DNA from 4 places in the Pengzhenrongella sp. genome. Region 4 is predicted to be linked to each of the others. Evidence: predicted binding sites of a transcription regulator. Region 4 holds the regulator's gene; each other region holds the start of a gene.
What was found. Region 4 encodes HrcA, which represses chaperone genes, less so after heat shock. Its sites were predicted from a motif close to TTNGCACTCGNNNNNNNCGAGTGCNAA; they were not measured.
Positions count from the first base shown of each region.

Region 1: groES (co-chaperone GroES) is a predicted target of HrcA. The motif match lies at 2,440-2,466, and genes of this name have one in related genera.
Region 2: VIM26_RS02810 (urea amidolyase associated protein UAAP1) is a predicted target of HrcA. The motif match lies at 1,628-1,654, and genes of this name have one in related genera.
Region 3: groL (chaperonin GroEL) is a predicted target of HrcA. The motif match lies at 2,773-2,799, and genes of this name have one in related genera.

Region 1 covers NZ_DATCNW010000364.1:8,928-12,834, reverse strand. The annotation lists gene VIM26_RS20725 (MerR family transcriptional regulator) at 1-428, opposite strand, end outside; gene VIM26_RS20720 (inositol monophosphatase family protein) at 477-1,229, opposite strand; gene VIM26_RS20715 (WhiB family transcriptional regulator) at 1,464-1,754, shown strand; gene groES (co-chaperone GroES) at 1,994-2,290, opposite strand; gene VIM26_RS20705 (class I SAM-dependent methyltransferase) at 2,508-3,689, shown strand; gene VIM26_RS20700 (glutamate--cysteine ligase) at 3,689-3,907, shown strand, end outside.
Region 2 covers NZ_DATCNW010000055.1:4,095-8,001, forward strand. The annotation lists gene uca (urea carboxylase) at 1-40, opposite strand, end outside; gene VIM26_RS02805 (urea amidolyase associated protein UAAP2) at 43-741, opposite strand; gene VIM26_RS02810 (urea amidolyase associated protein UAAP1) at 738-1,610, opposite strand; gene VIM26_RS02815 (TetR/AcrR family transcriptional regulator) at 1,738-2,412, opposite strand; gene VIM26_RS02820 (sodium:solute symporter family protein) at 2,548-3,907, shown strand, end outside.
Region 3 covers NZ_DATCNW010000232.1:9,231-13,137, forward strand. The annotation lists gene VIM26_RS13635 (DUF4031 domain-containing protein) at 1-214, shown strand, start outside; gene groL (chaperonin GroEL) at 1,023-2,654, opposite strand; gene VIM26_RS13645 (glycoside hydrolase family 15) at 3,057-3,907, shown strand, end outside.
Region 4 covers NZ_DATCNW010000165.1:1,697-5,603, forward strand. The annotation lists gene VIM26_RS09300 (16S rRNA (uracil(1498)-N(3))-methyltransferase) at 1-603, opposite strand, end outside; gene dnaJ (molecular chaperone DnaJ) at 635-1,765, opposite strand; gene hrcA (heat-inducible transcriptional repressor HrcA) at 1,842-2,864, opposite strand; gene VIM26_RS09315 (LysR family transcriptional regulator) at 2,988-3,907, opposite strand, start outside.

The sequences.
Region 1 (3,907 bases), on a different contig from region 4:
GCGGCGCCGAGCAGGCGTCGGCAGCCGCGATCGTCGTCGTGCAGGGCCGCCTCGACGAGCAGCCCGGGTCTGGCGATCTCGTCCCGCCTCGCCCCCGCGCGCCGGGCGGCACCGGGGGCGCGGCCCCGGACCCGGTCCATCGCCCGGGCCGAGCGTGCGGCGTCCACCGGCGCGACACCGTCGATCGTCAGTCGGCGCATCACGAGCAGCCGGGCGACGTCCTCGATCGTGTACCTGCGGTGGGAGCCCGCGGTGTGCGCTGACGGCCCGAGCCCGTAGCGGCGGTCCCAGGTCCGCAGCGTCGCGGGGGCCACCCCGAGCCGGCGAGCGACGGCTGCGACGGCGAGCGCCGGCGGCTCGGGACCCGCTCCCGAGCGCTCCGTGGCGACCCGGTCGGCGTCGCTCACCCGGGGCCGGGCGACCTTCATGGAATCGATTCTGCCGGTCCCGCGGACAGCACGCAGGACGAGCGCGGGCTACCGGATCGCGGCGAGCAGGTCGTCATGGGTCGCGGTCCCGCTCGCGTACGACCATCGGTCGGTGCCCACGCGCTTCTCCCCCGCCCGACCGCCCGCCTCGCGCACCAGCAGCGCGCCGGGAGCCCAGTCCCACGCGAACACGTCACGCTGGAGCCACAGGTCGACCCGGCCGGCGGCCAGCCAGGCGAGCTCCAGGGTTCCCGAGCCGCGAGCGCGGGTGCTGGCCGCCTGCCCGACGACGCGCTGCAGGACCGCCGCGGACGCGTCGCCGGGGTCCAGATAGGTGGCAAGGATCGCGTGATCGAGCGCGGGCCCGGCGGCCATCGTCAGCCGCTGCCCGTTCAGCCAGCACCCGCCACCCCTGGACGCCGAGAAGGTCCCACCGGAGGCCGGGTGGTGCACCGCCGCGGCGAGCCCGCCATCGTCGTCCTCGAGCGCGACGGCCGAGCACCAGAACGGGTCGCCCCGGACGAAGTTGAGCGTTCCGTCGATCGCGTCCACGAGCCAGCGCCGGTCCCCGGCGCGCGTCGTGCCCTCCTCGCCGAGGATCCCGTCGGCTGCCCGCCGCGCGAGCAGCAGGTCGCGCACGGCGTGCTCCGCCGCGATGTCCGCCCGCGTGACGACATCGCCGGGGGTGCCCTTGGACGTCACCCGTAGCGCGTCTCGCGACCAGGACAAGAAGGACGAGGCGACCTCAGCGGCAAGCGTGGCGGCCTCGACGGCGAGGGCGCAGTCCTCGGTGGGGTTCATCGGCTCACCCTAGGGACCCCGCCGCAGTGGCCCCGAAACCGGTCCCGGAGCGGCGAAGTTCGCCGGGCGATACGAATAATTCTCCGACCAGGGGGCTTGAACAACTTTTGACTCGGTTGTAGCGTTTCGAACACAGCACGAAACCTCGCAATATGCACGTGAACTGCACAAACGCGACCGCACCGGGGGCAACGCGGCTCCTGGTGCGTCGGAAGACGAGTCAAGGAGGACCCCGTGACCGAGATCTCGCGTCTGCCCGGACCGGTGATGGACCTGTGGGAGTGGCAGTTCGAGGGGGCCTGTCGCGATGCGGACGAGACCCTCTTCTTCCACCCCGAGGGCGAGCGTGGCTCCGCCCGACGTCGTCGCGCCGAGGCCGCCAAGGCCATCTGCGCCACCTGCCCGGTCATCCGGCAGTGCCGCGAGCAGTCGCTCACGGTGCGCGAGCCGTACGGCGTCTGGGGAGGCCTCTCCGAGGACGAGCGCGCCGCCATCCTGGCGAGACCGGTCAGCCACGCCATCTGACTGCCACGCCATCTGATCTAACCCGCCCAAAACAGCCGTAACGTCCGAGCGTTGACGTCCTATAGGACGTCAACGCTCGGACGTTACGAGGTGTGCACGTGGTGGGGCGTGCGAGGTTGCGGGGTTTGCGAGGCGGGTCGCGGGGGTTGCGAGGGGGTGCGGGACGACGAACGCCCCCGCATCCGGTCGGAACCGGGGGCGGGGGCGTCGTCGTACTGGGTCGTGCTGACTGCCAAGTACTACTTGACGACGATCGCGAGGATGTCGCGCGCGGAGAGGATGAGGTACTCCTCGCCGTCGTACTTGACCTCGGTGCCGCCGTACTTGCTGTAGATGACCTTGTCGTTGACGGCAATGTCAAGCGGAACCCGCTTGCCGTTGTCGTCGACGCGGCCGGGGCCTACGGCAAGGACGGTGCCCTCCTGGGGCTTCTCCTTGGCACTGTCCGGGATGACCAGGCCCGAGGCCGTCGTCTGCTCTGCCTCGAGCGCCTTGACGACAATGCGGTCCTCGAGCGGCTTGATGGAGACCGACACTGCGGACCTCCCCTTCTTCGCGTGAGTAACTGAATGAACGAATCTCGCAGGCGTGGTGGTTCACCCGTCGTCGCGGGAGCCGGGGAGAACCTGCCGATGCGATTGGCAACCTCATGTCGAGACCGCCACCGCTCACTCTAGGAACCGAGTTAGCACTCGGTCAAGGTGAGTGCCAGCCCCGCCCACGAATCCGGGCCGCCCGTGACAGGATCGCGCCATGGATGCCACGGGCCTCGCCAAGCTGCTCAGCCCCGACGGGTGGGCGCTGCTGTCCGCGCTGCCGCCATACGAGGAGGCGCGCGCGATGGTGCTCTCGGACCGGTTGCGCCGCGAGGGCATCGACCCCGAGCTCACCGCGGCGGCGCTGACCCAGTCCCGCCTGCGCGCCAAGGCGCACGCCAAGTTCGACACGTTCGCGGACGGGATGCTCTTCACCCCGGCCGGCCTGGAGCAGGCCACCCGGCTGACCGTCGCAGCGCACCACGCGCGCCGGTACGTCGCCGCCGGGGTGACGAAGGTGGCCGACCTGACCTGCGGGATCGGCGCCGACTCGATGGCCTTCGCCGGGGTCGGGCTGACCGTGCTGGCCGCCGACACCGACGAGCTCACCGCGGCCCTGGCCACGGTGAACCTGCGGCACTTCCCCGAGGCGGTGGTCCGGCACGCGGACGGCCTCGCGATCGACTTCGCGGCCGAGGGCGTGGACGGCCTGTACGCGGACCCCGCGCGCCGCTCGTCCGGCAAGCGGCTGTTCGACCCGAAGGCCTACTCCCCGCCGCTGGACTCGGTGCTCGCGCTGCGCGCGCAGGTCCCGGCGCTCGGCGTGAAGATCGGCCCCGGCGTCCCGCACGCCGCGCTGCCGCCCGACGCCGAGACCCAGTGGGTCTCGGTCGACGGGGACGTGGTCGAGGCCGGGCTGTGGTTCGGGCCGCTCGCGCCCGACGGGCCCGGGCGCAGCTCGCTCGTGCTGCGCGGGACGTCCGCCCGGGTGGTGCGCGACGAGCTCGGCGGCGCCGCGCCCGACGTCGGGCCGGTCGGCGGCTACTTCTACGAGCCCGACGGCGCGGTCATCCGCGCGGGGCTCGTCGCACAGATCGCGCACGAGGTCTCCGGCCGGCTGGTGGACGGCACGATCGCCTACATCACGTCCGACACGCTGCACGCGAGCGACGCCGCGACCGGCTACCGGGTGCTCGACACGCTCCCGTTCGGCCTCAAGCGGCTGCGCACCTACCTGCGCGAGCGCAACGTCGGGCGGCTCACGATCAAGAAGCGCGGCACGGCCGTCACGCCCGAGACGCTGCGCAAGCAGCTCGACCTGCACGGCAACGAGGAGGCAACGATCGTGCTGACCCGGGTCGCAGGATCCCAGCAGGTGATCGTGGTGGAGCGGCTGTGATGCAGATCCCGTTCGCGCACTCGGGCCGCTCGAGCGTGGGCATCGAATGGGAGATCGCCCTGGTCGACAAGGACTCCGGCGACCTGCGCCAGGTCGCGCAGACCGTGCTGGACGCGGTGCGACCGCCCGGCGGCGGCGAGCACCCGAACATCCGCCAGGAGCTGCTGGTCAACACGATCGAGGTCGTCTCGGGGGTGTGCCAGAACGTCGGGCAGGCC
Region 2 (3,907 bases), on a different contig from region 4:
TCTCGCCGCGGTTGGCGACCAGGAGGGTGTCGAACGGCACCGCTACAGGCCCCGCGCCGGGGTCCGAGCCGGCGTTTGTGCCGGCGTCGGATCCGGGTCGGTGACCACGAGCCGCACGGGCGTCGGGTCGAACCCGTTGCACGGGTTGTTGATCTGCGGGCAGTTCGAGACGAGCACCAGGACGTCGGTTTCGGCGCGCAGCGTCAGGCTCAGTCCGGGCGCCGAGATGCCGTCGACGATGCCGAGCGCGCCGTCCGGGTCGACCGGGACGTTCATGTACCAGTTGATGTTCGAGACGAGGTCCCGCTTGCCGAGCCCGTGCCGGGAACCCTCGGCGAGGAAGTTCTCCACGCAGGCGTGCTGGCCCGCGGTGTGGTGGCCGTAGCGCAGCGTGTTCGACTCCTTGGAGCAGGCCCCGCCGATCGTGTCGTGCCGGCCGCAGTCGTCCGCGACGACGGTCATCAGCGGCGAGTGCTCGCAGTCGCGCAGCACGCTGCCCGTCGTGAGGAAGATCGAGTCCTGGCCCTGGAGCGTGTCGGGCGCGCTGTAGCGCCGCGCGGTGTCCCAGGCGTCGTAGGCGAGGAAGTCCACGGCCTGGTTGCCCTCGAGGTCGATGATCGTCAGCAGGCTCCCTGCCGGCACGACCGCCGACCACGCGGACCGCGCGGGCACGATCTCGTCGCGCGTGATGGTGCCGGCCGGGAGGTTCGGCGTCGGGGTGGTGGTGGCCGTGGCTGTCATCGGATCCCCTTGGGGGTGAGGTAGGCCGCCGTGTTCGCATAGGCGCGCCGCGCCTCGGGCGTCGCGGTCCATTGCGGATCGTCGGGCGTCGTGGGCGAGTCCCGCCAGGCGAGGAACTCGATCGGGCCGCACGAGTACTCCGGGCGCGGGTCGAGCGGGTGGGCCGTGTTGGCGATCAGGAGGACCAGGGGCAGCTCGGCCCGGATCGTCACGCTCGCGCCGGGTCCGGCCGAGCCGAGGAAGCGGGGGGCGCCGTCGTCGTCCACGGTGACGCCCTGGAAGAACGAGACGCTCGGCGGCAGGTCGCGCCGGCCGAGGCCGTGCTTGGCGGCGGCCAGGGTGAACAGCTCGCGGCCCGCCGGCGTCGCGCAGTGCGCCGCACCGTCGCCGTAGCGCGCGGCGTTGTAGGTCTGGGTCGTGGTGCCGAACAGCGAGTCGTGCCGGCCCGAGGAGTCCTCGGTGATCGTCGCGAGCGCGCGGCCCTGGTCGCTCAGCAGCAGGCAGCCGGCCGTCAGGTAGGCCTGCCACTGGATCTTCACGGTGTCGGCGACGTTGAGGCGTTCCCACGGCTCGTCGGCGTTGTAGGCGAGCAGGTGCGCGCACGCGTCGCCTGCGAGGTCCGTCAGGCGCACCGACGTGCCGCGCGCGACGACGAGGTGCGTGTAGCCCCCGCCGTGCACGGTTTCCGCCCAGACCAGCCGGTCCGCGCCGACGCCGGCGGGCGGGGACGGCCATGCGCTGGCCGGCAGGGTCGCCATGGCCGCGCCGCTGTTCGCGCCGGCGGCCTCCTGGGCTCGGGCGTGCGCGCGGGCACCCGCGGTCGTCGCCGTTCCATCGGTGCGCGCATCGCCGGTCGTCTGTGTGGACATGGGACATCCCCCAACGGGTCTCACTCATTCCTGTCAACTGACAGGAATCAGCGTCGCGCACAAAGATTCCGGTGCCGTGACCGTTGTGTGTCGACCTTGTTACGCTCCGGCGTGTCGCGCGGGGTGGCTACAGGGCGCGGCTCTCCGCGACGGCGCGCGTGATCTCGCCGGCCGGCAGCCCGAGAATGCGCAGGGCCGCGATACCCACGCCGTCGAGCAGGCGGCCGGAGTCGAGCTCGGCGCCGGCGCCGCGCAGCGCGATGACGCTCTCGACCAGGCCGAAGACGAGGTCGCTCAGGATGTCCGGTGGCGGCCCGCTCGCGCCGTCGGGCCCGGTGGATGCCAGGACCTCCGAGATGAGCTGGTGGTAGGCCTCGCGCAGCCGACGGCGATCGGCCCGGAACTGCGCGAACCGCTCCTCGCGCACCTCGGGGAGCAGGTACAGCGCCCCGATGTTGTAGGCGGAGGTCAGCAGCAGCGAGCAGTCGAAGCTGACCAGCGCGTGCAGCCGTCCGGCCGCGCTGCCCGGTGCGGTGAGCAGTCGTTCGGCGGCCGCGAGCGAGGGCCGCACCGTGCGTGCGAGCAGCTCGGCGAGCATCTCCTGCTTGCTGGCGAAGTGGTAGTAGAGCGAGGCCTGCCGAAGCCCGACGGCCGCCGCGATGGTGCGCGTCGAGGTCGCCTCGAAGCCGCTCTGCACGAAGTTCCGGGCGGCCGCGTCGAGGATCTGTTCGGCCGCCGACCCAGTGGGCTGCGGTGAGGTGCCGACTCTTGGTCGGCCCTGGCTGCGTACCGGGGATGCCACGGTCGCCATCGTAGGCGGTTCCGCGCGTGGGCCGGATCGTTAACGTAGAAGTTTCCTCCCTGCATCAAGAACGACACGGGAGGGGTGGTGAATGAAACCTGTCGGCCGATTCCGAACTCGTCATCAGGAGCCATCGTGATCATTGCTGGAGTCGGGATCAGCGTTCTCGTCGTCGTTGTCGTCGGGATCGTGGTCGCCCGGAAGGTCGATGGCGACAGCGCCAACTATCTGGTCGCGGGACGAAGTCTCGGGATCCCGCTGGTGGCCGCCTCGCTCATGGCGGCGGCGGTGGACTCCAACGCGACGGTCGGCAACACGGACCTGACCGCGACCTTCGGGTTCTGGGCGGGGGCCTCGCTGCCGATCGGGCTCGCGATCTGCCTGCTGATCACCGGGCTGTTCCTGGCCAAGCCGCTGAACCGGATGGGCCTGTTCACGCTCGCCGACTTCTTCCGGCTGCGCTACGGGCGCGGCGTGGAGGTCGCGTCGTCGATCCTGATGATCTTCGCGTTCGCGATCCTGATGGCCGGCAACCTGGTCGCGTGCGGGTTCCTGCTCGAGCGGTTCCTCGGCATCGACTACACCCTCGGGGTGGTCATGGCGGTCGTCCTGGTGCTCGTCTACACGATCGGCGGCGGGATGTTCTCCGACGCCTACACCTCGGCGATCCAGATCTCCATCACGGTCGTCGCGACGATCGCGATGCTCTGGTGGGTCGGGACGTCGATCGGGTTCTCGATCCCGGACGGCATGGGACCGCTCGACCTCGGCCAGCTCACCTCGACCGACCAGGGAGCCGCGGTCAACTGGGCCACGCTCGTCTCGCTCGGCATCGGGGACATCGTGGCGATCGACTTCATGCAGCGCATCTTCGCCGCCAAGAGCCCCGAGGTGGCCCGCCGGTCCTGCCTGACCGGCGCCGCCGGGACGGCGATCATCGGCGTCAGCTACGCGATGGTCGCGCTGACCGCCGCCTCGACGCTCGGGCTCAAGGCGTCCGACGGTCCTGTGCTGTTCGCGCTGCTCGACGACTACGCCCCGCCCGGCCTCGCGATCCTCGTGCTGTCGGGGATCGTCGCCGCATCGTTCTCGACCGCGTCGGGGGCGATCCTCGCGACGTCGGCCGTCGCCGTGCGGAACATCTTCGGGGTGCGGCGCGCGGTCTCGACCGGCCACGACCCGCTGCTTCGCTGGACGCGCGTGGCCATGATCCCGATCGTGATCGTCGGCGTGCTGATCGCGCTGCGGGTCGCGCAGACCGGAATCCTGCTCACGCTGGCGTTCGACCTGCTGCTCGCGGGGCTCGTGGTGCCGTTCCTGCTCGGCGTCTTCTGGCGGCGCGGCGGGACGCGGGCGGCGGTCGCGGCGCTCGTCGTGGGGCTCACGGTACGGCTCGGGCTGTTCGTACTGACGCCGACGATGTACGGCGTGCCGAACGACGTGCTGTACGTGCACAACACTCTGGTCCCCGCGACGTTCGACGGCTGGCCGACGA
Region 3 (3,907 bases), on a different contig from region 4:
GGTCAGCGACACCTCGCTCGAGGAGCTGCACGCGTTCGCGCTGAACGCCGGCATCCCCGAACGCGGCTTCGACCAGGACCACTACGACGTGCCCGACGAGATGCACGAACGCCTCGTCACGCTCGGCGCCGAGCCGGTCGGCACCCGCGAGCTCATCCGCCGCCTGCGCGCCTCGGGCCTGCGCATCCGAGCCCGCGACCGCAACCACCACTAGCCCCCCAGCCGGCCGTCGCGCGCCCGCCCCATCCCGAGCCGACCAACCGAAACGCTCGGACGTTGCGGGTTTGGGGTGGCTGGACGCAGCAGGGGCGGCCTGATTGCATCGCTGGTTGCAGCGAACGCGCGCCCTGGGGCGTGTTACGCAATCCGTCGAACTTGCCCGAGGTTCGATCCTCCGGTCCGCATCGGTTGTTGCGGTCCCGCCGGTCGCCGTCGCCGTCGCAGACCTCCGAGTTGGCGGAGCTTCGTCGCCTGTCAGCGCGAGGGTCGAATCCGGGGCTGGGTGTATTGCTGGGTGTGTCGAACGTGCACCTGGGGTGCACGTTCGACCCACCCAGCCATACCCCCAGGCTCTTGTGAGGGCGGGCGAGCTCAGTCGAGCAGGCTCTGGCGGATTTCCCGGCGGGTTCGGTCGAGAATTGACCTTCTCTTGACCAAATTCGGACCAAACCCCTCCGGTGGGGATACGAGTGCTGCAGAGTCCGGTCCGGGCCAGTTCTGAGCCCCGAGATGCGGGTTGTTGTTGTGCGGATCGCGGCGACGGCGACAAACGACTCGCATCTCGCGGTCGGCGAATCAGGGGATCGATCCGTTCGGGGTGAGGCGAACGGACTCGGTTCAGATCTGAGCTCGGACGGGATTGCGCAACATCCCCCTGGCGCCCATTCGCTGCAACCAGCGAGGCAACCAGCGACGCAACCACGCTGAGTGCGCCACGTGACGCACAAACGGCGGGCCGGGCACCCGAAGGTGACCGGCCCGCCGTCGTCGTGCTGGGGTAGGTACCCCTGATCAGCGTTCGATCAGAAGTCCATGCCGCCCATGCCGCCGTCGCCGCCGCCACCCTGCGAGGGGGCGTGGCGCTCGGGCTTCTCGGCGATGACTGCCTCGGTGGTGAGGAAGAGCGCGGCGATGGACGCCGCGTTCTGCAGCGCCGAGCGCGTGACCTTGACCGGGTCGTTGACCCCGGCCGCGAGCAGGTCCTCGTACACCCCGGTCGCGGCGTTCAGGCCGTGACCGTTGGGGAGGTTGCGGACCTTCTCCGCCACGACGCCGCCCTCGAGGCCGGCGTTGATCGCGATCTGCTTGAGCGGTGCGTCGATCGCGAGCTGCACGATGCGAGCACCGGTTGCCTCGTCGCCCTCGAGCACGAGGTCGGCGAACGCGAGCTTGCCCGCCTGGATGAGCGCGACGCCACCACCGGCGACGATGCCCTCTTCGACGGCGGCCTTCGCGTTGCGAACGGCGTCCTCGATGCGGTGCTTGCGCTCCTTGAGCTCAACCTCGGTTGCCGCACCGGCCTTGATGACGGCGACGCCACCGGCCAGCTTGGCGAGGCGCTCCTGGAGCTTCTCGCGGTCGTAGTCCGAGTCCGAGTTCTCGATCTCGGCGCGGATCTGGCTGACGCGACCGGCGATCTGGTCGGCCTCGCCGCCACCCTCGATGAGGGTGGTCTCGTCCTTGGTCACGACGGCCTTGCGGACCGTCCCGAGGACCTCGAGGCCAACCGTGTCGAGCTTGAGACCGACGGTCTCGGAGACGACCTGGGCACCCGTGAGGATGGCCATGTCCTGCAGCATCGCCTTGCGGCGATCGCCGAAGCCGGGCGCCTTGACGGCGACCGAGCGGAACGTCCCGCGGATCTTGTTCACGACGAGCGTGGCCAGGGCCTCACCGTCGACGTCCTCGGCGATGATGACCAGCGGCTTGCCGGACTGGATGACCTTCTCCAGCAGTGGCAGCAGGTCCTTGACCGACGAGATCTTCGACTCGACAAGCAGGACGTACGCGTCTTCCAGGACGGCTTCCTGGCGGTCCGGGTCGGTCACGAAGTAACCGGCGAGGTAGCCCTTGTCGAAGCGCATCCCCTCGGTCAGCTCGAGCTCGAGGCCGAGAGCGTTGGACTCCTCGACCGTGATGACGCCTTCCTTGCCGACCTTGTCCATCGCCTCGGCGATGAGGTCACCGATGGAGGAGTCCCCGGCCGAGATGCCCGCAGTCGCGGCGATCTCTTCCTTGGTCTCGATCTCCTTGGCAGCCTTGAGCAGCTGCGCGGTGACGGCCTCGACGGCCTTCTCGATCCCGCGCTTGAGCGCGATCGGGTTGGCGCCGGCGGCGACGTTGCGCAGGCCCTCGCGCACGAGCGCCTGGGCGAGCACGGTGGCGGTGGTGGTTCCGTCGCCAGCGACGTCGTCGGTCTTCTTGGCGACCTCCTTGACGAGCTCGGCCCCGATCTTCTCGAGCGGGTCCTCCAGCTCGATTTCCTTGGCGATGCTCACACCATCGTTCGTGATGGTGGGCGCGCCCCACTTCTTCTCGAGCACGACGTTGCGGCCCTTCGGCCCGAGCGTGACCTTGACGGCGTCGGCGAGGGCATTCATGCCCCGCTCCATGCCGCGGCGTGCCTCCTCGTCGAAGGCAATGATCTTGGCCATCGGTGTGTGTTCCTCCCGCAGTGCTGGGGTGGGCCGGCTGATGCCCGCGACGGACGGCCCGCGTAGCGACGGTCATGTCCCGTCACTGGCGCGCACCTCACCGGTCGGCCCGCTGATTCTGTCACTCTCGTACCGAGAGTGCTAACCCCAATGGTTAGCACTCGACCCCCGAGAGTGCAAGGCCCGACGCTCGATCGCCCGGATTCCGGTACCGGTTTTCGCTCCTGGTGGACGCCCCGGGTACTCTGCCCGATGCCCGCTTTGACCCGAGACGCCTCTTTGCCGCTGCCGCCTTCGGTCCCGTCGGGCCCCTCGGAGCCGTCGGAGAACCCGGCCCCGCAGCCGGGCCGCGACCATCCGCTCGGCGAGCGGACGCCCGCGGCCCGCTGGACACGACGCGCGGTGACCGCCGTCGTCACGCTGACCATGGTCGCCGCTCCCTTTCTGCTGACCGATCCCCGCTCACCGCTCGCGAACGCGAACAAGCCCGAGAACATCCGGCTGTACTCCAACGGGGTCTCGCGCGGCGCCTCGAGGTCCCCGCGGCTGATCCGGGCCGGATCGACCCCGAAGTACCTCCCGGGCAGCCGGGTGCTCGATCCGGGGCCGAGCGATCCCGCCGCGCTCGCCACCGCGCGAGAGCTCGCCAAGGAGTCCCGCGAGTGGCTCGCCGCAGGCACCGTGCCGGGCAAGGGCGGCCCCTACGAGGACATGGCCACCGCCGCGCTGCTCGACATGCGCGCGCTCCTGCTCGACGACGGCGCGTCCGTCGCGGGCTGGTCCTCCCGGTGGCGCTACGTCTGGCCACGGGACTCCTCGTTCGTCGCCGTCGCGATGGCCACCACCGGACACACCGACGAGGCCCTGGAGATCCTGTCGTTCCTGCAGGGCGTGCAGCACCGCAACGGCTCGTTCGAGGCGCGCTACCTGCCCGACGGGTCCGGTCCGCCGGACGACCGCGGCATCCAGGCCGACGGCACCGGCTGGGCGCTGTGGGCGACGCACACCGTGCTGAGCGAGATCGACGACGCCGGCGCCCGCGAGGACGCCGCGGAGCGCCTGCGCCCGATGATCGACCGCTCGACCCGGCACATCCTCAACCTCACCGACCGCGACGGCACGCTGCCGGCCGCGTCGGCCGACTTCTGGGAGGTCGGCGAGTCCCGGGTGACGCTCGGGACCGCGGCGCCGCTGCTGAGCGGGCTCGAAGCGGCGGCGCGGCTGTATCGCGAGCTGGACGAGCCGGCGTCGGC
Region 4 (3,907 bases):
CTCGCGCGGCTGCGTGCCTGCGGTCGGCAGCACGACCGTGGACAGCGGCACGGCCGCTTCCTCGTGCAGCACGAGCGCCGCGCCACCCGCGTCGACCACGGACCGGATCCGCGCCGCGAGCCCACGCCCGTCGACGACCGTCTCGACCGCGGGCATCCGGGCCCGGCGGGACTGCTTCGTGGCGGCCCGCACCGTGCCCTGCCAGCGGGAACGGCTCTTCGCCGCGCGGTCGCCCCGCCAGACCACGATCGACCGCTCCGCCTGCCAGGGCAGCACGGCGTCCGCCCCGACCTCCGTCGCGGCCTCGATGGCCAGCTCGTCGCGGTCGCCCTTGGCGAGCGCCTGCACGAGCACGAGCGCGACGTCGGGCGCGGGTTCCTCGACGCGCTGGGTGACGAGCACGTGAACGCCGTCGGGCCCGGCTTCTTGGACGGTCCCGACGAGCCTGACCCCCGCGCCGTCGACCACGTCGACGCGCTCTCCGGCGCCGCGGCGCTGGACGACGCCCGCGTGGCGGCCCTCGGTGCCGCCGAGCAGGTAGACCGACCCGGCGTCGTACCCCGCGAGCGCGCCGGGCTCCGCGAGGAAGACCGGCGCGCTCACCGCGCGACGCGCGACGCGCGCAACGTCCGGGTCACCGGCCGGAGAGCTTGTCGCGCAGCTTGGAGAACACCTTGCCGTGCGCGCCGGAGAGCCGCGCCTCGGGGCGCTCCTCGCCGCGCAGCGTCGCGAGCCGAGTCAGGAGCTGCTCCTGCTCCTCGTCGAGCCCGGTCGGGACCAGCACGTCGACGTGCACGTGCAGGTCGCCGCGCCCGCCGACGTGCAGGTGCCCGACGCCGAGCCCCTTGAGCGTGAGGACGTGTCCCGGCTGGGTGCCCGGGCGCAGGTCGACGTCCTGGGCGCCGTCGAACGTGTCCAGCGAGAGCACCGTGCCCAGCGCCGCCGCGGTCATCGGCACCTCGAGGTTGCAGTGCAGGTCGTCGCCGCGCCGCACGAAGACGTCGTGCTGGCGCTCGCGGATCTCGAAGTAGATGTCGCCGGACGGGCCGCCGGCGGGGCCGACCTCGCCCTGACCGGTGAGCTTGATCCGGGTGCCGGTGTCGACGCCGGCGGGCACGTCGACCACGAGGGTCCGGCGCGAGCGGACGCGGCCCTCGCCCGAGCAGTCCGGGCAGGGCTCGGGGATCGTCGTCCCGAAGCCGTGGCAGGCCGCGCACGGGGAGGACGTCATCACCTGACCGAGGAACGAGCGCGCGACGCGCTGGACGACGCCGCGCCCGCCGCACACCTCGCAGGTACGCGGCGAGGTGCCCGGGCGGCAGCACGAGCCGGCGCACGTGGTGCACACCACGGCCGTGTCCACCTGGAGCTCACGCCGGACGCCGAAGACGGCGTCGGCGAGGTCCAGGTCGAGCCGGACCAGCGCGTCCTGGCCGCGGCGGGCCCGCGGGATCGGGCCGCGCTGGGCGCTCGCGCCCTGCTGGGCGCCGAAAAAGGTCTCGAAGATGTCCTGGAAGCCGAAGCCACCGCCGCCCATCCCGCCGCCGCTGGCCGACGACGGGTCGGAACCCATGTCGTACTGGCGGCGCTTCTCGGGGTTGGAGAGGACCTCGTAGGCCCGCGACACGTCCTTGAACATGTCCTCCGAGCCCTCGGCCTCGGCGACGTCCGGGTGGTGCTCGCGGGCGAGCTTGCGGTAGGCCTTCTTGATCTGCTCGGGGCTGGCGTCCCGGGCGACCCCGAGGATCTGGTAGTAGTCGCTCACTGGTCACTTTCTGCGTGCATTGCGGGTTCGGCGTGCCTGGCGGGTTCTGCGTACCTCGCGAGGCCGCAGGCTCGGGTCACCCGGCGAGCATCCGGGACAAGTAGCGTGCCACAGCCCGGACCGAGGCGATGGTGCCGGGGTAGTCCATGCGGGTGGGACCGATCGAACCGATGCGCGCGACGACGTCGCCGTCGCCCCCGTAACCGGTCGTCACGAAGCTCGTCTCGAGCAGCCCCTCGTGCTGGGTCTCGTGCCCGATCCGGACCGCGACCCCGACGGAGTCCTCGGCCATCTCGGTCAGCAGCCGCAGGAGCACGACCTGCTCCTCGAGGGCCTCGAGCACCGGGCTCAGCGAGTGTGTGAAGTCCGCTCCGCCACCGCGCGCGAGGTTCGCGGTGCCCGCGAGGACGATCCGTTCCTCGATCTCCTCGGCCAGGGTCTCCTCGATGATCGCGATCACCGAGCGAACCAGCGGGCGGTCGTCGGGCGCGAACGTGTCCGGCACGACGGCGAGCGCGCCCACGAGCTGGGCGAGGCGCCGGCCGAGCGCGACGGCGTTCAGGCGGGTCCGCAGCTCGGCGATCAGCACGTCCGTCGGCGGCCCGGCGAGCTCCAGGGTCCGCTGCTCGACGCGGCCGGTGTCGGTGATGATCACGACGAGCAGGCGGCGCTCGCCGACCATGACGAGCTCGAGGTGGCGCATCGCGGAGTGCCGCAACGAGGGGTACTGCACGACGGCGACCTGCTGGGTCAGCTGCGCGAGCAGCCGCACCGAGCGGTCCACGACGTCGTCCAGGTCGACCGCGTTGTCCAGGAAGACCTGGATGGCGCGCTTCTCGGGGCTGGACAGCGCCTTGACCGTGGAGAGCCGGTCGACGAAGAGTCGGTACCCCTTGTCGGTCGGTACCCGCCCGGCCGAGGTGTGCGGCTGGGCGATGTACCCGCCCTCCTCGAGGGCGGCCATGTCGTTGCGGATGGTCGCCGGCGAGACGCCCAGGCGGTGCCGCTCGACGAGCACGCGCGAACCGACGGGCTCACGTGTCTGGACGTAGTCCTCCACGATCGCGCGCAGCACATCCAGCCTGCGGTCCTCGACCATCACACCTCCTCGCGCAGCGTCCGGCGGATAGCACTCACCACCCGCGAGTGCCAATTCTACGCTGCCGGCCATACCCGGCGACTGAGCCGTGTCCGCGTGCTCGCGGGGCTCGGCGGCCGGCCGTCACGAGGCGGCCGCCGGGTGCCCGGCAACTCGCTCGCGGAAGAGTTCCAGGGCTCGGACGGACGCGGGGTGCCGCTCGACGGCGGCCTTGACCGCGAGGTAGACGCCGCGGACCGGCGTCGGGTCGACGATCGGCACCGCGACGACGCCGCGCGGCAGGTGCTGGGTGCCCAGGAGAGGGAGCACGGTGATCCCCACCCCGGCCGCGACGAACGAGAGGGCGCTGGCGTCGTCCGGGGTCTCGATCCGGAAATCGGGCACGAACCCCGCACCGGCGGCCGCGTCGAGCACGACCTGCCGGCACAGGCCGCGGTTGAAGTCGTTGTCGACCCATTGCTCGGATGCGAGGTCGCGCAGCGGGACCCTCGACCGTCCTGCCAGGGGGTGTGCTTCGGGTACGACGGCGACGAAGGGCTCGTCGAGCAGGTGGTGCACCGTGGAACCGGCGGGCGGACCCTCGACAGGCGGCCAGGGCCGGCCCGGGCCGCCGTAGCCGACGAATACCTCCAGGTCCGGGTCGGAGTCACCCGCCGCGCGCAGCTCGCTCAGCCGCAGGTCGAGACGCAGATCCGGGAACTCGCAGATCAGCACCGCGACGACTGCAGGGATCCAGGCTGCGCCCGCGCTCGCGAAGTAGCTGATCGACAGGGTTCCTACCCGCCCCGCGCGCAGGTCCCCCACCAGGGCCTCGATGCCGTTCATCGCCTCCAGCACGCCGCGCGCCCCGGCCGCAAGCGTGCGCCCGGCGGCCGTTGGCTCGATCCCGCGCCCGTGCCGCTCGACCAGCTGGAGCCCGGTCTCGCGCTGGAGCACGGTCAGCTGCTGACTGATCGCCGAGGGTGTGTACCCGAGCACCGCCGCGGCGGCACTCACGGAGCCGGTGGCCACGACGGTGCTGAGCACGCGCAGCCGGTGCAGGT